3 regions of the [Clostridium] hylemonae DSM 15053 genome follow, and region 1 is predicted to be linked to each of the others. Evidence: predicted binding sites of a transcription regulator. Region 1 holds the regulator's gene; each other region holds the start of a gene.
What was found. Region 1 encodes Rex, which represses fermentation and respiration genes when NADH is low (regulators of the CRP and FNR family bind a similar motif). Its sites were predicted from a motif close to ATTGTTAANTANTTAACAAT; they were not measured.

Region 1 (7,927 bases):
GCCAAAGACGGATCGAAGAGCAGGGAACTCGTACATGATTTCACCGGCGCGGGTATTGTACAGGGGATGCACAATGTCAATGAGTCGATAGAGAGTTTTGCGCGGAGCTGCTTTAATTATGCACTCGATATCGGGCAGGATCTCTGGTTTGCCACAAAGGATACGATCTCTAAAAAATATGACCATACATTCAAGGACATTTTCCAGGAGATCTTTGAGGAAGAGTACGAGAACAAATTTAAAGAGGCTGGCATTACATATTTTTACACGCTGATCGACGATGCGGTGGCCCGCGTCATGAAGTCAGAAGGCGGCTATATATGGGCGTGCAAGAATTACGACGGGGATGTGATGAGCGATATGATATCGTCTGCATTCGGTTCTCTTGCCATGATGACATCTGTCCTTGTATCGCCGGAAGGATACTATGAATACGAGGCGGCACACGGCACCGTTCAGAGACATTATTATAAACATCTGAAGGGCGAAGAGACATCCACAAACTCCGTGGCCACCATATTCGCATGGTCCGGCGCGCTCAGAAAGCGCGGAGAGCTGGACGGCAGCAGAGAGCTTATGGAATTCGCCGACAGACTGGAAAAAGCGACCATAGACACGATAGAAGAGGGAAAAATGACAAAAGACCTGGCACTCATCACGACCGTGGAGAAACCAGTGGTGTTAAATAGTGAAGAATTTATAAAGGCAATAGCAGAAAAACTCGCATAGACGAATATGTACGGCACGTTTTGGTACGCAGCACATGAAAAAGGCTGGGTGCCAAATTGTGTTTTCGCGTGTACGAGGTTAAAATACGGTCTGTACTGATAATAAGGTGAGTATACCATAGTGAGACACCAGATGTAAGGACGATAAAGGGGAGAACTAAAATGAAGATACTGATGATCAACGGAACCATGCAGAAGGGCTCCACATATACGATTGGAAAGATGTTTATTGAGAGGACAGCGTCTGAGGAAGATTCAGTTAAGGAACTGTTTCTTCCGAAAGATATGCCGGAATTCTGCCGCGGCTGCGCGGTGTGTATCCGCCAGGATGAAAAGAAGTGTCCGGATTATCTCATATATATGCGGCGGATCACAGAGATGATAGACGAAGCAGATCTGCTCGTGTTCACGTCACCTGTTCTGGTGTACCATGTGTCAGGGCAGATGAAAGCACTTCTGGATCATTACGGTTACCGGTGGATGGTACACCGCCCGGACGCATCCATGTTTCGCAAGCAGGCTGTCTGTATCACAACAGCAGCGGGCGCCGGAATGAAAAAGGCGCTGCGGGACATGACGGACAGTCTCAGATACTGGGGGGTGGCCAGAATATATACGTACGGCGTCGCTGTAGGTGGCGGGATAGACGACACGAACAGAGAGAAGATAGAGACAGCGGTCCATAATCTTGCCGAAAAAATAGAGCATGATGCGTCGAAAGTTACGCCGGGACTGCGGGTAAGGATTCTGTTCTATATCATGAGATTTATGCAGAAACGAACAGGCACGACAGAAACAGACAAGAACTATTGGGAAGAAAAAGGATGGCTTGGAAGAAACCGTCCATGGAAATAAACCGCCATAACAGCAGATACATGAGGCTGCCGCACTATGCGGCAGCCTCATGTATTACAGACCAGGCAATGACAGATGATTTTGTTTTTGCAGAATGAACTTTTGTGTGGGATAACCAAACTCTATGAGCAGTTCTGCCTCGGAAAAGCCTAATTGCCGGAATACTTTTCTATATCCGGTGTCGGCTTTATCGCCCTCTCTGAAAGTTGTAATACTTATCGGAACATCGGTCAAGAGTTCACCCCTTACCTTTTGCAAAAAAGCTTTGGCAATATCATTTTTTCTGTATTGCGGGTGTATTCCTAAGAAATCAATGCTCCCTGCCGCATTGTTAAATATCATTGCGCCGATGATAATATTTTTGTCTTTCATTATGAGCGCCTGCTTTTTTTGGACACTTTGTTTTAACCGCTCCAAATATTCATCTTCATTCAAGTAAGGAAAACCATCTACAACAAGACAAAGCAGATCCATCCAGGCCGGAATATCGTTTTCCACAGCATAAACAATGTCTGCCTGCCAATCAATATCTGTGCTGGTCTTTGTGGGATTATCATTCAGAATATATGTAAGCTGTAATGGGTAAAACTCCTCTGCCTCTCGATACTGGTTTGGAGTTTTTTTGTACATGTGCTTAAATACAGTGGTAAATGACTGCTGACTTTTGTAACCCGCGGTCAAAGCGATCTCAATAATAGGTTTATCGGAGAACACAAGCAGTTTAGCAGCTTCAGTCAATCTGCGCCGCTGCACATAGTCATGAATTGTCAGACCGACTGTGTCTATAAACACACGGTGCAGATGATACTTGGAATAATGGACCGCATTGGCTACTATTTCCAAATCCAGTTTGCCGGCTAAATTGCTTTCAATGTAGTCTATTGCTGCTTTTACACTTATAATGTTGATCTGCATTGCGGTCCCCTCCTTTCTCTGCAATATTATATCAGGTATTTTACACGAATCTTTCATTATTCTTGCTGTTATTATTTAATACAGGGAAAATACACGGGGCGCACATTAAGTAATCAATGCGCGCCCCGTTCTCTGGCGGGAGAGTGTCCGGGATCAATCAGCCAGCTCTTCCCATCTTATATACAATTCTTCAAGCTCTGTGTGGATTGCGGCTTTCTCTGCCGCCAGCTCCTGACATTGTACGGAATTCGTGTATACCTCTTCCTGTGTCATGAGGATGTCTATCTCAGTGTCGCGCTCTTCCAGAGCAGTGATCCGTTCTTCTGTCTTTTTCAGATCATTCTGGCGTTTCCGTTCCTTCGCCTGGGCTTCCTTTTGTTCCTGCCAGCTCAGTTTAGATTCGGACACGGCCTCCTGCGCCCGGGATAAATCTTCAGACTGCCCGGATCCGGCATATACGGCGGTAAGCTCTTCTTTCTTTTCAAGGTAGTAATCGTAATTCCCAATATAATTGACAAAGGTCTGATTCACGAGGTCAAGGATTCTTGTGGCCGTCTCGTTGATAAAGTACCGGTCATGCGACACATAAAGCACAGTGCCGGTGTAATCGTTCAAGGCTTTTTCCAGAATCTCCTTGGACGTAATATCGAGATGGTTGGTCGGCTCGTCGAGGATGAGAAAATTTGCTTCCGAGAGCATGAGCTTGGCCAGTGACACACGTCCCCGCTCGCCGCCGCTTAAGTCCCCGATCATCTTGAACACGTCGTCGCCTGTGAAGAGGAAGGCGGCCAGCATATTGCGGATCTGCGTGTTTGTGAGATGCGGATAGTCGTCGGAGATCTCTTCAAAGATCGTCTTGTCCATGTGGAGCACGTGGTGTTCCTGATCATAGTATCCTATCTCTACATTGGTTCCGAGCGTAAAGGTCCCGCTGTCGGCAGGCACTACGTTGTTCAGTATCTTAAGAAGCGTCGTCTTGCCCGTTCCGTTGTCACCGATGACGGCAACATGTTCGCCTCTTTTTATCTCAAAGCTGACATCGGAAAACAGACGCTGGGACGGAAAGGACTTGCCCAGATGCTCCACGCTCAGCACATCATTTCCACTGATGCAGGACGGCTCCAGCGACAGATGTATCTCTGTGTTCGTCTCCTTTGGTTTTTCGACCGGCTGCAGTTTGGATAGCATTTTCTCGCGGCTTTCGGCCCGTTTGACAGATTTCTCCCGGTTAAAGGAGCGGAGCTTTTCGATCACTGCCTCCTGATGTTTGATCTCCTGCTGCTGGTTCATATATTCTTTCAGCTTCGCGTCCCGTATCATCTTTTTTTTCTCGGCATACTGGCTGTAATTGCCCATGTAGACGGAGAGTGTGCCAAGTTCGATCTCAAGCACCTTCGTCACGACTCTGTTCAGAAAATAACGGTCATGTGAGACGATAAGTACGGCGCCCTGATAATTTAACAGATAGGTTTCAAGCCATGCGATGGAGTTGAGGTCCAGATGGTTCGTCGGCTCATCCAGAAGAAGAATGTCAGGCTTTGTCAAAAGAAGCTTGCCGAGAGAGACCCTGGTTTTCTGCCCTCCGGACAGTGTGTCAACGCTCTTGGCAAAATCCGATTCGTCAAACCCGAGACCTTTTAAAACCCCGGTGATCTCACTTTCATAGGCATAGCCGTTGGCCCGCTCAAAGGCAGCGGTCAGACGGTTATATGTGTCAAGGCGCGCTTTTAAAGCATCTCCTTCGAGATGCTTTAATTCCAGTTCGATCGTGCGTATCTGGCGTTCGGTCTCGATGATATCCGCCTTTGCCGTCCTCACCTCTTCATATATAGTATTGCCGCCTGTCATTTCCTGGTGCTGTGCCAGATAGCCGAGCGTCTTTCCTTTTGTGAGTATGACTTCTCCGGCGTCAGCCGGAAGCTCGCCGACCATCATTTTCAGTATGGTCGATTTTCCGGCGCCGTTTGGCCCTACGAGGGCGGCTTTCTCATAGTCTTCTATATGAAAAGACGCATCTCTTACGATGACATCTTCTCCAAATGCTTTACTTATTCCGTGACATGCCAGTATCATAACTTCCTCCCACGCCGCGCCTGCAATGCTTCAAAAGCGGGCGCTGCTACCATTCATTATATCGAAAATAGGACAAAATACAACTAAAAGTTTGACTTTGAAGTGACAATTCTATATAATATTTTTTAGAACGTAACAGGAAGGTGAGTGCTAGTGGAAGAAAGAGAAATCTCTCAGGCGGTGATACGCAGGCTGCCAAGATATTACAGATATTTGGGGGAACTGCTGGAAAACGGGGTCGAAAGAATCTCCTCCAACGATTTGAGCAAGAGAATGAAAGTTACTGCATCTCAGATTCGTCAGGACCTTAACAATTTCGGCGGTTTCGGACAGCAGGGATACGGTTACAATGTAAAGTATTTATATACAGAGATAGGCAAGATTCTCGGTCTGGAGGAAGACCACAATATTGTCATCATCGGAGCAGGTAATCTGGGACAGGCGCTTGCCAATTATGCGGCTTTTGAAAAAAGAGGGTTTATCTTAAAGGGCATTTTCGATGTGAACCCGAGGCTGAACGGTGTTTCGATCAGAGGCGTGCCGATACGCATGATGGACGAACTCAAAGACTTTGTCCAGAATAATAATGTAGAGATCGCCGTACTTACGATTCCGAAGGAAAAGGCGATCGAGGTGGCAAACATGCTTGTAGAAAATGGTGTGCGCGCGATCTGGAATTTTGCGCATACCGATCTGAATCTGCCTGACCACATTATCGTCGAGAATGTTCACCTGTCTGAAAGCCTCATGAGGCTGTCTTACAATATCAGCCGTTACAACGATGAGCACAGCGGCAAAAAATAAGGAAGTATAAAAACGTGTAACGATGGGCATGTGAAGAACAGGCTTGTCTTTACACGTTCTTTTATATACCGGGGAGCTTTGGGTGAAAAAGGTTCCGGGAAAATAACAGGAGGTGAGAGGTATGAAATATTTACTGAATGCATCCCAGATGAAGCGCGCAGACGAGTATACGACCGGCCGGCTTCGGATTCCGTCACTGGAACTGATGGAGCGTGCCGCGGCCGGGTGTGTGGATCACATGGAAGAAAGCGGCCTGGACCTGACAAATGTGTGCGTAGTATGCGGGACCGGAAACAATGGCGGCGACGGCTTTGCGGCCGCAAGGATGCTGACAGAAAAAGGGCACAGGGTCACGGCTGTTCTCTGCGGGGAAGAAGAACACTGCACAAAGGAGACAAAGGAGCAGATAAAGCGGCTGAGGCAGACGGGCGCCGCAATCACTACGGAATTCAGGGAAGACAGCTACAGTGTGGTCATTGATGCACTGTTCGGCGTCGGATTAAACCGTGAGATCGAAGGAAAACGCAGGGAGCTTATTGACGCCATGAACCGCTCCGGGGGATTTAAGCTGGCGGTCGACATTCCGTCCGGCGTGTGCGCGGACAGCGGCGCTGTCATGGGGACTGCCTTTCGGGCGGACGCGACAGTGACGTTCCAGGAGATGAAGCTTGGCATGGAATTATATCCGGGAAAAGAGTATGCTGGTAAGACAGTGACAGTCAATATAGGGATAGATACGTCAGAGATAAAAAAGGAAAAAGACGCGGCATTTACGTATGAATGCGGTGAGTATAAAAGCCTGCTTCCGGTGCGCAGGGCGGATTCCAACAAAGGTACTTATGGCAGGGTGCTGGTCATCGCGGGAAGCAGGGGCATGTCGGGGGCGGCTTACCTGAATGCCAGAGCAGCGTATACGGCGGGCGCGGGACTCGTTCAGATCTATACGTCGGAGGATAACCGCGTGATACTGCAGACGCAGCTGCCCGAGGCCATCATCAGGACATATGACTTTTACGATGAAGTGGAATTGTTAAAGCTCCTGAACTGGGCTGATGTCGTAAGTGTCGGTTCAGGGATCGGAACGAGTGACAAATCACGAAAGATACTCAGGACGGTTATGGAGAATGTGGAGGTGCCGTGTGTGATAGACGCGGACGGACTGAATCTGATAGCAGACCATAAGAAGTATCTTGACCGGCTGAGGCATGAAAACTTTATATTCACCCCCCACATGAAAGAAATGTCCCGTATGACAGGCAAAGATATTCCGCAGCTGAGAGCGCGCAGAATAGAGATACTGCGTGAATTTGCAGAAGAGTACAGTGTCACGTGTGTGCTTAAGGATGCCCGGACAGTTACCATGCCTGCGGGAGGCCGTCCTTATGTGAATCTGTCCGGAAATGCATCTATGGCCAAGGCCGGTTCAGGTGATGTGCTCGCCGGTATAATTGCCGGTCTGCTCGCGCAGGGACTGGACCTGACAGACGCCGCAGTGCTTGGGACATATCTTCACGGCAGGGCGGGAGAACTGGCAAGCCGTGACAAGGGGAGTTACAGTGTCATGGCCTCTGACCTGATCGAATACACAGGGAGAGCCATGAAGGAAGAGGAGGACAGATAGATGAAAGCGTATAACAGAGTATGTGCCAGGATAGACCTGGATGCAGTGGAATATAATATAGAAATGATGAAGAATAACGTCCGGGACGGCGCAAAGATGCTCGGTGTTGTCAAGACAGACGGTTACGGACACGGTGCGGTACAGATCGCAAAGATGCTCTCGCCGAAGGATTATATGTGGGGATTTGCGGTTGCCACACTTGACGAGGCTGTTGTCCTTCGCCATGGAGGGATCGAAAAACCGATCCTCGTTCTCGGATGCATTTTCCCCGATCAGCGGGAGGATATGATAAAACACGACATCCGTATGACTTTGTACACCGAAGAAATGGCCCGCGAAGTGTCTGAGCTTGCGGTCAAAATAGGAAAGCAGGCATATATTCATATTAAGCTTGATACTGGAATGTCAAGACTTGGGTTCCTGATCGGGGAAGAAGCGGCGGACATCATAGAGCGCATCAGCAAAATGCCGAATCTCGTCATGGAGGGCATGTATACACATTTTGCGAAAGCGGATGAGATCGATAAGTCTTTCACCGGGAAGCAGATCAGGAACTATGTGTGGATGAAGGAAACACTCGAAAAGAGAGGGGTGGCCTTCACGTATTACCACTGCTCCAACAGTGCGGGAATCATCGATGTCCCGGAGGCGAACATGGACCTGGTGCGGGCCGGTATCTCTACTTACGGCCTGTATCCGTCCGAAGAAGTACATAAAGAAAATGTTCCGCTTAAGCCGGCTATGGAGCTTATCAGCCATGTGGCGCACGTTAAATGGGTAGATGCGGGGACGCCGGTAAGCTACGGCGGCACGTACATTACAGACAGGAGAACAAAGATAGCCACGATCCCGGTAGGGTACGGTGACGGCTATCCGAGAAGTCTCTCCAACAAGGGATATGTCCTGATCCACGGGAAAAAGGCACCTATTC
Region 2 (7,927 bases), 190 kb from region 1:
ATCTTATGCTCTGGCTTGGCGGATGTATCTCTATCGGTACGCTGACGATGGGTTCCGCCCAGCTGGACAAAGGGCTTAACCTTATGCAGGTGTTTCTGGCAGTGCTGATCGGCTCCACCATTCTCGTCATCGGTATCTGTGCCAACGACCGGTTCAGTTACAAGTCGGGAGCGCCATATGCGATACAGCTTAAAAGTGCCTACGGCACAAAAGGGAATATCGTACCTGTAATGATCCGTGGACTGCCCGCGATCGTATGGTATGGGTTCCAGACATGGCTTGGAGGTTCTGCGATCAACCAGATATCGATCGCCATCTTCGGATATGACAACGTAGTATTATTCTTCATCCTGTTCCAGGTACTCCAGATCATACTGTCTGTGAAAGGGTTCCATGGGATCAAATGGGTCGAGAACGTGGGAGGCGTTGTCATCGTATGTGCAATGCTCTACATGCTCTATGTATGTGTTACCCAGTACTGGGGAGTTATCGGCGATAAGCTCATCAGCAGGGAAGGTTCCTGGGGGATGCCTTTCATCGCCGCTATCATAGCATTTTTCGGAAACAGTACGACCGTTATGCTCAATGCGGGAGACTACTCACGTGAGCTGAAAGGAGGATTCTCTGTAGGGAAGCGGGGGGTTGCGTACTTTATCGCCATGGTTCCTACCACTGTACTTCTCGGTCTGATCGGTGCGATGGCGTCTACGGCGACAGGTATCGCAAATCCGATCAATGCATTCTCCCAGATGGTTCAAAATAAGGTCCTTCTCGTCGCCACGCTTGGTTTTATCCTGTTCGCGCAGATGACGACAAACCTTGCGAGCAACGTAGTTCCGCCGGCCTACGCATTTATGGACGCATTTAAAATAAAGCACAGGACTGCGGTTATCCTCGTAGGCGTCCTTGCCGTATGTACATGTCCGTGGATCCTCACGAATGACAGTTCGGCGGCAGGACTGGATATGTTCGTCAAGATCTATACGGCCTTCTTCGGACCGATATTTGCGGTGCTGATCACGGATTACTATATTATGCACCGGGGGAAGATCGAGGGAGAGAAGCTTGATGATCTGTATAATGATAAAGGAAATCACGCCGGTGTCAACTGGGCGGCGATCATTGCAACCGCTGTAGGGGCAGTTATCGGTCTGATCAATGTAGACATTTCCTTCTTCACCGCCACAATACCGACAGGCCTGGTATACTATTTCTGTATGAAGAAGATGCCGTCCTGCGGTCGTTTCAGGAAAGGAACTTCACTTGAGAAGTGATAGGAGGTTATACATATGTATGATATTTTAGTGAATAACGGAAAAATTGTGACGGCAGATGCAGTCACAGCAGGAAATATAGCTGTCAAAGACGGCAGGATCGCAGCGGTGCTGGCTGAAGGGATCGAGCCTGAGGCATCCAGGGTGATCGATGCAAAAGGAAACTATGTGTTCCCCGGGGCTATCGATACACATGCGCATCTGAATGACCCGGGCTATGAGTGGCGGGAAGATTACGAGCACGGCACAGCTGCGGCCGCTGTGGGCGGATATACAACAGTTATCGATATGCCGCTGCAGAACGAACCAGCCATGACGAACGCAGACTTATTTGACCGGAAGGAAGAAAAAGTGAGCAGTAATGCATACGCGGACTATTGTTTCTGGGGCGGACTTGTACCGGATAATTTTGAGGACCTGAAGGGGATGCACGATAAAGGCTGTGTGGCGTTTAAGTCATTTATCGGCCCGGTCTCTCCAGATTACAGTTCCTTAAATTACGGGCAGGCATATGAAGCAATGCAGCGCATCAAAGAATTCGGCGGACGTGCGGGATTCCACTGTGAGGACTACTCCCTGATCAAATGGCAGGAGGCGAGGATGAAAAGAGAAGGCCGTCTCGACTGGCAGGGCTTTCTCGACTCCCGGCCTGTCATCGCAGAGATGGTGGCTACTGTTGATATGATAGAGCTTGCCAAGGCTACAGGGTGCAAGGTACATATCTGCCATGTGAGCAGCCCGGATGTGGCGCAGAAGATCAAAGAAGCACAGCAGGAAGGATGCGATATTACGGCTGAGACGTGTTCCCACTATCTGAGCCTTACGGATAAGGATGTCATTGAGAACGGACCGCTGTTCAAGTGCGCGCCGCCGCTGCGCTCCCAGGAGGAAGTAGACAGACTGTGGAAGTATGTGGAGGACGGCACATTCAGCGGTATCGCAAGCGACCATTCGCCATGCTCTTATGACGAGAAGTTCAAGGAGATCCTTGGAAACAAGATCGAAAATGTGTTTGACGTGTGGGGCGGCATAAGCGGGATCCAGAGCGGCTTCCAGGTGGCGTTCAACGAAGGCTGTGTAAAGAGAGACATATGTCCGTCTGTACTGGCTGATTCCATGGCGAGACGGCCTGCGAAAGCATTTGGGATCTATGGCAGAAAAGGAGATATCAAGCCCGGATTTGACGCGGACCTCGTGATCGTAGATCCGGAGAGAGAATGGGAGATCACAGGTGAGTCTCTCCTGTATGTCAATAAAATTTCCGCATTTGCAGGCATGAAAGGAAAAGGACTGCCGGTATGTACGATGATCCGCGGAAATGTCGTTGCCGAAGACGGTAAGATCACAGCAGAAAAAGGCGTGGGCGAGTTGATCAGAAGATTAAGCTAGTCCGTCAAACATCGAGAGGAGAGAGAAGATGAGTAATATTGTAGAAAATCTGGAACTGAACCCGGAACTCGTAACGAACGTGGACCCGGACCTTCAGCCGACAAAAAAACGTATCATGGGATCTTTATCCTATGCCGCAAGCTTTATGGGAGGATGTGTATCCATCGGTACATTTTCCATGGGGGCAGGACTGATCGGGGTGCTGACGGTAGGCCAGGCGATCCTTGCCATGATCATCGGATGCCTTGTTATCGCCATCGCGCTCGTTATTATCGGGAACTGCGGGCATAAGTATGGCATTCCTTATACGGTGCAGCTCAGAAGCAGCTTTGGAACGGCGGGCGTCAAGATTCCCGGTCTGTTAAGAGGCGTGCCGGCGATCATCTGGTTTGGATTCCAGAGCTGGGTAGGAGCGGGAGCGATCAACAGCTGCTTCAAGATCTTATTTGGTTTTGACAACCTCCCGGTCGTCTATGCACTGTTCACGATTCTGCAGGTAGCTTTGGCGATCAAAGGGTTTGAGGGGATCAAATGGCTTGAGAATATATCATGTATTTTCATCATCGCCATCCTTGCCTATATGTTATACGTAGTGAAGACACAGTTTGCCACTGAGATCGACGATGTGTTCTCCGGAATCAAGGGAACGTGGGGCATGCCGTTCTGGGCAGCGACGACGTCCTTCCTGGGGATCTATTCCACTATGATCATCAACGCGTCAGACTACTCACGCAACCTGAAAGAAAACGTGAAGTCCGTGCGCACCGGAAGCATCTACACCGTGGCGATCCTGCCGGTGACACTGTTCATGGGCCTTATCGGTCTCCTTGTGACAGCGGCGACAGGAAACAGCGACCCGGTAGTTGTATTCTCGACAACGATGGGCAGTAAATTCCTCACAGTGGTGACGCTTTTGTTTATCGCATTTGCCCAGGTGACGACGAACGTGCTGAACAACATCGTACCGCCGTCCTATGTACTGATGGAATCCTTCCACATGAAGTGGTCACATGCGACGATAGTTGTAGGTATTCTCTCCGCGTGCTGTATGCCGTGGAAACTGGTCACGGACCAGTCGGCGGCGGGGCTGAGCCTGTTTACCCAGTTCTATTCCGCATTCCTCGGGCCTATCTTCGCGGTTATGGCGGTAGACTATTATATTCTCCGTAAGAAGAAGCTGGATATCAACAACATGTACGATAAACAGGGAGTGTTCAAAGGTGTCAACTGGGCAGCCATCATCGCGATCATCGCAGGTTCGCTCTGTTCACTGCTCATCGTGGAGCTGTCCTGGTATGTAAGCCTCATACCGACAGGACTTGTGTATTACTTCCTGATGAAGTCAATGAAGAGCTCGGCACCATTCCGTAAAGGGACTATTTTTGAGTAGATTTTTGGAGGATCGTGGCGTACGGCGGAGGAAAGGCGGCAGGGGGCTGCGGGACGGTCGGTGCGCTTGCGATCCGTAGGTAAAGAAGACGCGGTATATACTGACACCGACAGATGCGACGGGAAATCTGGATGATTTCCCGTCTTAGCTGTCTCAGAAACTGCACTTGATGTGCAGTTTCTAGTCTGTATATACCGCGTCTTCTTTACGAACGGATCGGCAAAGCTCCCTCCAACGCCCCGCAGCCCCCTGCTGCCTTTCCTCCGCCTGTTACTACACGAAGCTCTAATTTACTCAAGGTGGGAGATAGCTGAGGACTCAATGGATTTATTTTATCCCTATTCACCCTGCTGTACGCCGCCAACTAACCAAACTTAGTCCCCTAAATTCTTATTGAGGAACTTTACTGTCTCCTGGAGTAGTTGGGCGGTGAACGGGTTTGTTTCTTCCCGGTCGAAGTCGTGGGTGTTTCCGGCGGCGATAAACTGTCTGGCCTGGTAGCGGCTGCTCAGTTCGAGGAATTCTTCGTATGGCACATCCGGGTCATTGGTGCTGTGGGCGCAGAAGAGCGGGCAGGGCAGTGCGGCGCAGGCGCGCAGGGTGTAGTCCAGATAGAAGTATTTCTCCCGTCCTTCATACAGGAGGGCGCGCCAGCGGCCCGTCTGTCTTGCGTACACGTAGATGCTGTAGTGTGTGTCCAGTCCTCCCGATGGCTGGAGTCCGGCTCCGGCGTTGTCCAGGCATGAGGCGTCCACGGCCGGAAGGGAACAGTAGTAACTGCTCGGCGTCTGGAACCAGCTGTCGCACAGGAAGCCGTAGCCATAGTAGGAGAGTATGCCCTCCGGCGCGGCGGGGAGGTCGCCCTGGGCGGCGGCCAGAAGGCAGAGGTACGCGCCGGCGGAACGTCCCCAGAGAAAGAAAGGGAGTGCATGGCCGCAATACAGTTCAGGGTATTTGACATAATGGGAGATGGAAGAGGTGACATCATCCAGGATCGTATTAAGCTTTGCCGCCGGTGCAAGAGGATAGTCGAAGGACACGATGATATATCCTGCTTCTGTCAGTGTCTTCTGATGAAGCGCCGGGAGGTCGTCTCTTTCCCCGTACAGCAGCCCGCCCCCGTGGAAGTAGAGGATACAGGCTTTGGGGGTGACGCTGCTGTCCGAACAGACGGTGGCGTGTTTCAGGTAAAGTGTACTGTTTATTTCAATGATTTTTTTCTGCTGCATTGTTCTGGCCTCCTTTTAATGCCCGCGCTGTGATACGAATATATTCTTGTCTGATGCGGATAAAATATTACCGTACGGCGTTTCAACGCCGGCCTTTGCTTAAATATTGATCCGACAAAGCTATTATAGCATATAACAAGATGAAACAGACATGTGAAAAAATTGACAATAGGGTATAAAGTTGATAAAAAATCTATCTGCTTTTCTCAATAATAATAATTGAAAAAACGTGCTGTTGTTGTCATAATTATGGTATAAAAACTGGTTGACCACTAGAGTAAATTTAAGAGGAAAGAAAGAGAGGAATTAAAAATGAGTTATTTAAACGATCAGGTAGGATACCGCGAGGAACTTTTGATGACACGTTCTGTGATCAAGAAAGAGAATTATGTACTTCTCGAGCCAGACGGGCTTGTTAAGAACAGCATTCCGGGATATGAGAACTGTGACGTGACGATCCTTGGCTCACCGGCTATGGGCGCATCCTTTGCGGATTATCTCGTAACGGCAAGAGAAGGCGGAAAGAACAGCGGAATCGGCGGAGAGGGACTGGAGACATTCCTGTATGTGATCTCAGGTGAAGTCACGGTCAAAAATGCGGATAAAGAAGAAGTGCTCACAGAGGGCGGATACATCTTCTCACCTGAGAGCAACGTAGTTTCTTTTGAGAATAAGAGTAAGGAAGACGCAAAACTGTTTGTCTACAAACGCAGATATGAGAGAGTAGAAGGCTACAGCGCGTATACGGTAGTCGGCAATGCCAACGATCTTCCGTGGATCGAATATGAAGGAATGGAGAACTGCCATATCAAAGATTTTCTCCCGGCAGCGGGCGACTTCGGATTCGATATGAATATGCATATTCTAAAGTTCAAGCTCGGCGCGTCTCACGGCTATATCGAGACTCATGTACAGGAGCACGGAATGTATTTCCTTCAGGGCAAAGGTATGTACCGCGTGGACGACGAGTGGGTTCCGGTAAAAGCCGGCGACTATATGTTCCTGGATGCGTACTGCCCGCAGGCATGCTATGCGGTAGGACGAGAAGAAGACTTCGCCTACATTTACTCTAAAGACTGCAACAGAGACGTAGCGTTATAAAGCGGAGAAAGGCAGAGATAAGATGGGCAGAAAAGTTGTGATGTCCCAAAATGCGGGAAAGACCGGTCCATATTCACATGCTGTGGATGCCGGCGGCTGCCTGTTTCTGTCCGGACAGACGCCGATAGACCCGGCGGCCGGACAGCTTGTGGAAGGGGACATTACCGCCCAGACAAGACAGAGTTTCTCCAATCTGTTTCACGTGCTGGAAGAAGCGGGCCTGACGCCGGATGATGTTCAGAAAGTCAACGTATATCTGACGGATATGGATGATTTTGAGGCGATGAACGCGGTGTATGCCGAGCAGTTTTCAGAGCCATACCCGGCCCGCAGCACGGTTGGAGTCGCTGCTCTTGTGGGCGGTGCAAAGATAGAGATCGAAATGATCGCGAAGAAAAGTCAGAACATAGAAGAGTGATTAGGAAAGTAAAGAGGAGCAGAAAAAATGAAACTATCTCGGGATGAATTAAAAAACCTGATGAAAAATAAGCTGATCAAAGCCGGCTTAAGTGAGGAACATGCCGATATGACGGCTGAGATCCTCACATGGTCGGATGAGAGGGGATACCATTCCCACGGCGCGGTCCGTGTGGAGTATTACAGCGAGAGGATCGCAAAAGGGGGCATCACGACGGACCCGAAATTTGAGTGGAAAGAGACGGGGCCGTGTTCTGCCATTTATGAAGGAGACAATGGCTGCGGATATGTAGCATCCACCTTTGCGATGGAAAAGACAATAGAGATGGCGAAAAAGTCAGGCATCGCGGTGACTGGTATCCGCAACATTTCACACAGCGGTTCGATCGGATATTATACAGAGATGGCCGCTAAGCAGGACCTGGTGGCGATCGCATTCTGCCAGTCTGATCCTATGGCGGTGCCGTTTGGGGGGACCGAGCCGTATTACGGCACGAACCCGATTTCTTTTGCGGCTCCGACTGCGGATGACAGGACGGTCGTATTTGATATGGCGACGACAGTTCAGGCGTGGGGCAAGATTCTGGATAAGCGTTCCAGACATGAGGCGATACCGGATACGTGGGCGGTTGATGAAAAAGGGCAGCCGGTGACAGATTCAAGTCTTGTCAACGCACTGCTTCCGATCGCGGGCGCAAAAGGGTACGGACTTATGATGATGGTCGACGTCTTTGCAGGCGTGCTGCTCGGCGTTCCGTTCGGCAAACATGTAAGCTCCATGTACCACGACCTTTCCAAGGGAAGAGACCTTGGACAGATGTTCATCGTGATGGATCCGTCCAGATTTGTCGGTCTGGATGCATTTAAGAAGTCCATGTCCCAGGTGCTGGATGAACTCGGCGAGATGCCCGCTGCGGAAGGATACGGGAAAGTATACTATCCGGGCGAGCGCGCGGTCATGAGGCGGGATAAAGCATATGAAACAGGCGGCGTGGAGATCGTAGATGAGATCTATGATTATCTGGTCAGTGATGATGTGCATTACGACAGATACGACCACAAAAACAGATTTGCCGAATAAGGGAAGGAGAACATATGTTAAAGACGATTGTGAAGAAGGGAAGCTA
Region 3 (7,927 bases), 190 kb from region 1:
TGCAGTATCGATCACGTCAACGCCGGCCTCGACTGCCTTCAGATATGTCATGGACGCAACACCGGATGTGTAGTGCGTGTGCAGCTGGATCGGAAGGTCCACCGCTTCTTTGAGCGCTCCGATAAGCTCTGTCGCCTTATACGGAACGAGGAGTCCCGCCATATCCTTGATACAGATCGAATTGGCTCCCATTTCTTCGATTCTTTTTGCTATGTCCACCCAGTATTCTAACGTATAGGCATCTCCGAGCGTATAAGAGAGAGCTACCTGCGCTTCTGCCTTCTCCTTATTGGCGGCCGTAACAGCTGTCTGAAGGTTGCGAAGGTCATTCAGACAGTCAAAGATACGGATGATGTCGATTCCGTTGGAGACAGATTTCTGAACGAAATATTCCACAACATCGTCAGCGTACGGGCGGTATCCGAGAATATTCTGTCCGCGGAACAGCATCTGAAGCTTTGTATTTTTAAACCCGTCGCGGAACTTGCGCAGTCTGTCCCATGGATCTTCCTTAAGGAATCGCAGGGATGCGTCGAATGTGGCGCCGCCCCAGCACTCCACGGAATGATACCCAACCTTATCCATCTTGTCTACGATCGGAAGCATCTGTTCTGTCGTCATACGTGTAGCGATCAGTGACTGGTGCGCATCACGCAGAATAGTCTCAGTTATTTTAATTGGTTTCTTTTCTATATCTGCCATTCTTTCTTCCTCCATTTTCTACATATATCGCTCTTATGCTACATGACACCGAAGATCGCCATAAAGGTGCCGGCCGCCACCGCGGTTCCGATAACACCTGCCACGTTTGGTCCCATGGCATGCATGAGCAGGAAATTGGTCGGATCTGCCTCTGCGCCGACCTTCTGTGACACTCTGGCCGCCATAGGTACGGCGGATACACCGGCAGAACCGATCAGAGGATTTACCTTGCCGCGGGTCGCCAGACACATAAGCTTTCCAAACAGTACCCCCGCCGCAGTCCCGAACATAAACGCTACAAGGCCGAGAACTACTATCTTGATCGTATCCCAGTTCAGAAACGCCTCCGCGCTCGTCGTCGCGCCTACCGAAGTGCCGAGCAGGATAACTACGATATACATGAGCGCATTGCTGGCTGTCTCGGACAGCTGTCTTACCACGCCTGATTCGCGGAACAGGTTGCCGAGCATCAGCATACCTACAAGCGGTGCCGTCGTAGGAAGAATAGAGCAAACGACGATCGTAACGATGATCGGGAACAGGATCCTCTCCAGTTTGGATACCGGTCTCAACTGTTCCATCTTGATCTTTCGCTCTTTCTCTGTCGTGAGCAGCTTCATGATCGGCGGCTGAATGATCGGAACGAGCGCCATATACGAATACGCCGCAACCGCGATCGGTCCCATGATCGCCGTCTGCTGCAGCTTACCGGCAAGGAAGATAGACGTAGGTCCGTCCGCGCCGCCTATGATTGATACGGCCGCAGCGGCTTTATCAGAGAATCCCAGCGCCATGGCTCCCAGGTAAGCGGTAAAGATACCGAACTGAGCCGCCGCTCCGAGGAGGAAACTCTTCGGATTGGCAATAAGCGGTCCAAAGTCTGTCAGTGCACCTACACCAAGGAAAATCAGGGAAGGAAGGATTGCCCACTCATCCAGCTTATAGAAGTAATAGAGCAGTCCGCCTGTTCCGTTGGCCGCGTCCTCCGCATGCAGCATGATATCCGGATAGATATTCACGAGCAGCATACCGAAAGCGATAGGTACCAAGAGCAGAGGTTCAAACCCATGTCGTATTGCTAAGTATAGGAAAGCACATGCCACAGCAATCATGATCACGTTGCCCCATGTAAGGCTGAAAAAAGCTGTCTGATGCACGAGGTTTCCTAATGTCGTTGTTATATAATCCATTTTTTAACCTCCAGTCGTGTTTCAAACATAATAACATTTATTATGTTTCTTAGTTTAATGTAGCCAATACCGCTCCGGCTTCTACAGCATCACCGACAGCTGCGTCAATGCTTGCTACAGTTCCGTCTTCCGGTGCTACGACTGGAATCTCCATCTTCATTGCCTCGATGATGACTACTGCATCACCTTTCTTTACGCTTTGCCCTACGTTTGCTTCGATCTTAAATACTTTTCCGGCCGCTCCTGCCTTGACCTGGATGGAACCGGCTCCTGCCGATGCCGCTTTCGGGGCTGCCTTCGGAGCGGCAGGTGCCGCTTTTGGTGCCGCAGCGGCCGCAGCCGGTGCCGCAGGTGCTGCTCCCGCGCCTTTTTCTTCTACTGTCACATCATATACATTGCCGTTTACTGTAATTGTATAATTTTTCATCTTTTATATCCTCCTTGATTTCCCTCTGTTAATTCCATTTATTCGATGGCCTTCTTCTTATGCTTCTCACAACGAATCCATCGGTTGTCGTTCCTTCAGCCGCCGCGACCGCCGCGGAAATAACCGCCACCAGCTCCATATCGTCCGTCTCTGCGGCCGCGTCCACAATAACGGGCGCGTCCTCCACAGCCGCCGGCGCTTCCGTGGTCTTCTCCGGCTTTCTGCCGAACGCATTCTGCAATGCCGGAATAAAACGGAATAAGGATATAATCAGTGATATGAATATAAGTACGACAAACACTGTTCCCATTCCAAGGACTGTATTAAGCCCTGCTTTTTCGAGAATTTCTCCCATCGTATACTTTCCTGCAACAGTCATACTGTCCAGATTCAGATTGCCTCTCGTGTCTGCTTTGAATACGAAAGTGAGATCCGCATTGCGCTTTTCAAACTCTGCCGTAGTCGTGATCTTCAATTCTGTTCTGGACGGCTCGTATTTGTAATCCCCATGGCCCGCATAATCGCCGCACTCTTCGATTCCTGCCTTCCAGGCATCCATCGCGCTCAGAAAGCTGTCGGGAGTAAACGGAAGGCCCGCGCTCACAAACTGCTGCTCCATTGCAAACTCGGACATTCCATTCCACTGCTCTGTCGTCTCTTCGTCTGCATTTGCACAATAATCTATGAGAAAATCTGTCACCTGTTCCATACTGGCTTTGTCATACTCGACATCGGAATTCTGCTTGCTCCCGCACCCGGTAAAGCAGAGGACAGCCGCCAGCATACAGAGTAATAAGCTAATTTTTTTCTTCACTTTGCTCCACCTCTCTAAACCGTTCCGTGCTTTTTCACCGGGCGGTCTTCTCTCTTTGTGAATAACATCTCCAATGCTCCGATTACATATTTCCTCGTGTCGGCCGGCGCGATGATCGTATCCACATATCCCCGTCTCGCCGCAGCAAGCGGGCTTGACTGGATCTCTTTATATTCGGAAGCCTTCTCTTTTATCACATCTGCGTCTGCGCCTGCGTACATGATCTTTGCCGCGAGAGAGGCATCCATCATTCCGATCTCGGCATCCTGCCAAGCATATACCATATCAGCGCCGAGCGCTTTGCTGTTCATTGTCACATATGCACTCCCGTATGCTTTGCCGATAATAACATTTACTTTCGGCACAGTGGCGTCCGCAAATGCATACGTAAGCCTTGCGGCTTCTCTTGCGAGGTTCTTCTCCGCACACTCGCTCGCCTCAAACCCGGATACATTCGTCAATGTAAGGACCGGTATGTTAAAAGCGTCGCAGAATTTCACGAACTCCGCCGCCTTTCCTGCTCCTCCCGCCGACAGGGAGCCGTCAAACTCATCTGTCACTTCTGCGTCCGCATTATAAACTTTGGAACGATTTGCCACAGCGCCTACCGTCATTCCGTTCAGACGGATGAATCCGGTGACCATATCTTTTGCGTAATGTTTCTTCGTCTCAAAAAAGATATTGCTGTCGGAAATCTGGGCGAGGGCTATCGCCGTATCTTCCGCAGCGTTTTCAATGCCTGTGCAGGCGCGGTTCAAGTCGTCCGCACATTCATCATACGACGCGTCTTCTTCATTATTGCATGGCAGCATACATACGAGAGAACGGATGCTGCCGAGTATCTCTTCCTCTGTTCCGATATCATCGACAAGTCCTGCCTTTTCACTCTGGAACTGTGCTGATGATGTATCGCATTTAGATATTTCATTCCCTGGAATTGCATTTGGAGAATTGATGAATAATTTACCGCTCTTACCTTCCATGAACGTAAAGTCGGTAAGCGCAGGAACAACAGCCAGCCCCCCGCCGCATGTCCCGAAAACAGCTGTGATCTGGGGAATTACGCCTGATGCCATCGTCTGCTTCAGATACAGATTCCCAAATGCCTCCAGTGCATCTGTTGCCTCCTGAAGTCTGAGTCCTGCACAGTCCACAAGACCGATGACCGGTGCGCCCATCTTCATTGCCATATCATAGATGTTCGCGATCTTCTTTGCATGCATCTCACCGATCGCCCCGTTTAACACAGAAGCATCCTGGCTGTATACATACACCAGATTCCCGTCGATCACTCCATACCCGGTTATGACACCGTCCGCCGGAGTTTCTTTTTCCTGCATGTTGAAATCTGTAGTTCTGGCCGTCACAGCCCCACCTATTTCAACAAAGCTTCCTGCATCGAGCAAAGCTTCTATGCGATTGCCCGCTGCACTTCCTGTTGCCATGTTGTCCATAGTCTAGCCCTCCATTTTCTTACATATTCTAAATCAGGTCCTTTAGCATGAAAAATCTAAAAGTAAAACCAAATTTTTGCCAATTATATTGTATAATATTGAATTGAAAATAGCAATCCTTTTTGTTATAAAATTGACATTTTTTTCACATACTGAACCCGCCTATAATTCTGTTGTTTTGTCAAGTATCTGATGATAAAAGGCATCCTGGCTCTCTTCCCGCCGGATCGTATCTACGATCTCACCGTCTTTGAGCAGGATAATTCTTTTACAGTAGCTGGCCAGACGGGAATCGTGTGTCACCATCACAACAGTCTTGCCAAGCTCCTCATTTATTCTGCAGAGTGCTTCTATGACGACCTGCCCTGATCTGGAATCCAGGTTCCCTGTCGGTTCATCTGCCAAAACGATCTCCGGATCGTTGATGAGCGCCCGGCAGATGGCCGCTCTCTGCTTCTCCCCTCCTGACAGCTCATACGGCGCCTTGTACAGTAATTCACCGATGCCGAACTGCTTTGCCAGCTCTTCTGTCTTTTCTTTCATCACTTCAGGTTCTGCTTTGTCCAGGATCATCGGCAGCTTGATATTGTCCATCACAGACAGACTGTCCATCAGATAGAAGTCCTGGAACACAAAACCGATCTGACGTCTTCTTATATCTGCCAGTTCATCCTTCCACAGTTCTTCCGTATCCATCCCCTTAAAGATGACCGATCCCCCCGTTGGTCTTTCCAGCATTCCAAGAAGCTTGAGAAATGTCGTCTTGCCGCAGCCGGATTTCCCCATGATTCCGACAAACTCTCCCTGTTCCACCGCAAAATCGATCCCTTTCAGAACATGGATCTCATTTATCTCTACACTCTTTCTTGTCTCCACCTTATAATTGTGAACTAATTCCTTCGTCTCTATGATCTTTTCACTCATTTACACTTCCTGCCTCCCTACATTTATCCTGCTTTTTCTGATCCTGCGCTTCATCTGGAATACAAGCCACGCCATCCAGGCCGTCTGAATGACGAGATAGACGGCAGCCATCGTCCCTCCTGTCTTCATGTAATCCATGGTCTGTGAGGAACCGTATGTCCTAAGCCGGAACACAGAATACGTAAATATGGCCGCCGTCACAGTGCTTATGAAAAGGGGCACTGCCGCAAAGGGCCACATTTCTTTTTTGATCGTCTTCATCTGTCCCCGCTCGTGCATGCCCATGCTGTCATAAAACCCATACCGGCGGCAAATATCGTCCGCCTCAAACGAGAACTTGATATAAGTCAGAAAGCAGGCACATGCGGCGAGCATCAGGATGACAAACGCATAGACTACCTCTTTTGTATAGCGCTCAGAGACAATGTCCCTGACCGTCTGCCGGCTCCCGTAAAATACGCGGATATCATAATCATAAGATTCATCGCCGATATGCTGTTCACGGAGCGTCTCCAGTTCCCGGTCCACATCCTTGTAATGTTCTTCTGGTACATTTATCAGACAGAGATTTTTGATACCTTCCTCTGTTTTGGCATATGCGCCGTTAAAATAATCGTCGGAAAATACGACCAGATTTTCCTGGGATCCCCGCTGCAGCATTCCGGTCAGAATCTGGCACTCGTAATCTTTTACCTTCCACTGCTTATACTCACCCTCTCCGTCCGGCTGACCAAGCTTCAGATACGGGTTCGCAAGCTCTGCCCCGGCCGATACGTCGATGGGCCGTACTTTAAAAGAGCTGTCCTGCTGAAATACAAGATAAATTTCGTCGTCTTTTAAACCAAGCGCCGGCGGCTCAGGCAGCCTACGCGCCTCATAGAGCTTTCGGTACGTTGACTCAGAAATGCCTGCGTTCTGCCCCGGCGGGGCAAACATAATGAGCGACGCCATAAAATCAAAGGAGTTGCCTGTCGGTGACGTAACCCGAAGCATAGGGACGATATCCGCTCTGGCGCCGTATTTCTGTTCTATATCAGCTACCGTATCCTCATCCCCCTCATGCATCATCAGTACAAAATCATACGGACAAAGCTTTTCAGCCGGCTCTGCGATCAGGTTGCCGCAAAGCTGTATGAGAAATACTCCAAGCGCAAGGAGATGGATTGCAGTGAGCATGACGAGATATCTGCAGTTTTTCTTAAAACGGTAATAGAAAGGGATTTTTTCCAGTAAGTGCCGGTAGTAATACCTGTCCGACTTATCGATACACTTCATGAGAAACGCCTTCCCGTAAGATATCACAAGGTACAGGCCCAATATAAAACTGATCACCGTCCACATACTCGTATCGGAATAGTCAAAGATGCTGGACCGGATGAACTCAAGTCCCAGCAGAGCGGCAGGAATAAGAAATCTTCCGGGAATCTTTTCACTGACCACGTCCTTCACAGCCGCAAAAGAATCTCTCACCCGGAGATAAGACTCGTAATTGATGGCAGTGGCTATCATAAGTACAATGATATAGCCGGCCAGGGCAAACAGAAAGATGACAGGACTGATATCTGATACGGTCACATCCGGTCCCAGTTTTTTTATAAGAAGGTGCCTCATATACAGCAGTATCCCTGTGCCGGCGGCCACTCCCGCGATGAAAGAAATGAGAAGGCTTCCCGCATATTCTGCCGCCATGATGACGGACAAAGTCCTGCTCCGGATTCCGAGGACCGTAAACATCCGGTAATCAGACATCCTGCTTTTGATATAGTAAGAAAACACAAATGCTGTGAGAAATATGGTAAGAAACAGGATAAGGCCGACAGCCCGGATCAGGATCTGCTGCAGGCCGGTCCCGAGAACGATGTCCTCTACAGAATGAACGCTGTGAAGGATATAGTTCATTCCTATCGCCGCGGTCAGAAACGCGGCGGAAAGCACGCCGCTTAAGATAAAAAGCACGTAATTTTTCCATCTGTATTTGAAATTGTCCCAGATAACAGCATAGAATTCCCGGGGATATCTGCCTGGAAAGTGAAGACGGCGTATCCGCTCCTCCCGCTCCCTGCGTTCTCTTTTTTTCATAAGGCGGTAATTTTCATTGATCTCCTTACTCTGCTCCAGATACAGCACAACAAGAAACTCTATCCCTATGACGGCCACAAACGCAAAAAGAGCCGGACCTGCGTCATATCCCCCGAATATCGTATACCCGGTAAAATAAATAAATGTACATGCGTACATTCCCGCATTTAAAATTCTGTTTCTTCTGCTGCAAAGGAGAAGCACTTCGTGGACCACAGCAAGAAGGACCGCTGCAAGCGCCAGATAAGACACTGCGTAAGACGCGTATATATTTCCGCCGTCCGGGGCATACTCTGCAATTCCCCCCGCGGCATAAACAGCCTTAAAAAAACCGTAC

Region 2: the regulator Rex is predicted to act here: its motif matches at 5,433-5,452, upstream of allE ((S)-ureidoglycine aminohydrolase).
Region 3: the regulator Rex is predicted to act here: its motif matches at 4,709-4,728, upstream of LAJLEIBI_RS09060 (acyl-CoA carboxylase subunit beta).

The regions. Positions count from the first base shown of each region.
Region 1 covers NZ_CP036524.1:1,774,317-1,782,243, forward strand. Annotated here, with positions in the region: gene LAJLEIBI_RS08105 (NADP-dependent isocitrate dehydrogenase) at 1-729, shown strand, start outside; gene LAJLEIBI_RS08110 (flavodoxin family protein) at 891-1,583, shown strand; gene LAJLEIBI_RS08115 (helix-turn-helix domain-containing protein) at 1,638-2,498, opposite strand; gene LAJLEIBI_RS08120 (ABC-F family ATP-binding cassette domain-containing protein) at 2,652-4,571, opposite strand; gene LAJLEIBI_RS08125 (redox-sensing transcriptional repressor Rex) at 4,725-5,375, shown strand; gene LAJLEIBI_RS08130 (bifunctional ADP-dependent NAD(P)H-hydrate dehydratase/NAD(P)H-hydrate epimerase) at 5,497-6,996, shown strand; gene alr (alanine racemase) at 6,997-7,927, shown strand, end outside.
Region 2 covers NZ_CP036524.1:1,586,109-1,594,035, forward strand. Annotated here, with positions in the region: gene LAJLEIBI_RS07295 (NCS1 family transporter) at 1-1,274, shown strand, start outside; gene allB (allantoinase AllB) at 1,290-2,663, shown strand; gene LAJLEIBI_RS07305 (NCS1 family transporter) at 2,692-4,053, shown strand; gene LAJLEIBI_RS07310 (alpha/beta hydrolase fold domain-containing protein) at 4,428-5,282, opposite strand; gene allE ((S)-ureidoglycine aminohydrolase) at 5,595-6,383, shown strand; gene LAJLEIBI_RS07320 (RidA family protein) at 6,406-6,801, shown strand; gene allD (ureidoglycolate dehydrogenase) at 6,829-7,881, shown strand; gene LAJLEIBI_RS07330 (bifunctional FdrA/YlbE family protein) at 7,896-7,927, shown strand, end outside.
Region 3 covers NZ_CP036524.1:1,961,894-1,969,820, forward strand. Annotated here, with positions in the region: gene LAJLEIBI_RS09040 (oxaloacetate decarboxylase subunit alpha) at 1-702, opposite strand, end outside; gene LAJLEIBI_RS09045 (sodium ion-translocating decarboxylase subunit beta) at 741-1,892, opposite strand; gene LAJLEIBI_RS09050 (biotin/lipoyl-containing protein) at 1,942-2,319, opposite strand; gene LAJLEIBI_RS09055 (OadG family transporter subunit) at 2,348-3,103, opposite strand; gene LAJLEIBI_RS09060 (acyl-CoA carboxylase subunit beta) at 3,148-4,587, opposite strand; gene LAJLEIBI_RS09065 (ABC transporter ATP-binding protein) at 4,750-5,511, opposite strand; gene LAJLEIBI_RS09070 (FtsX-like permease family protein) at 5,512-7,927, opposite strand, start outside.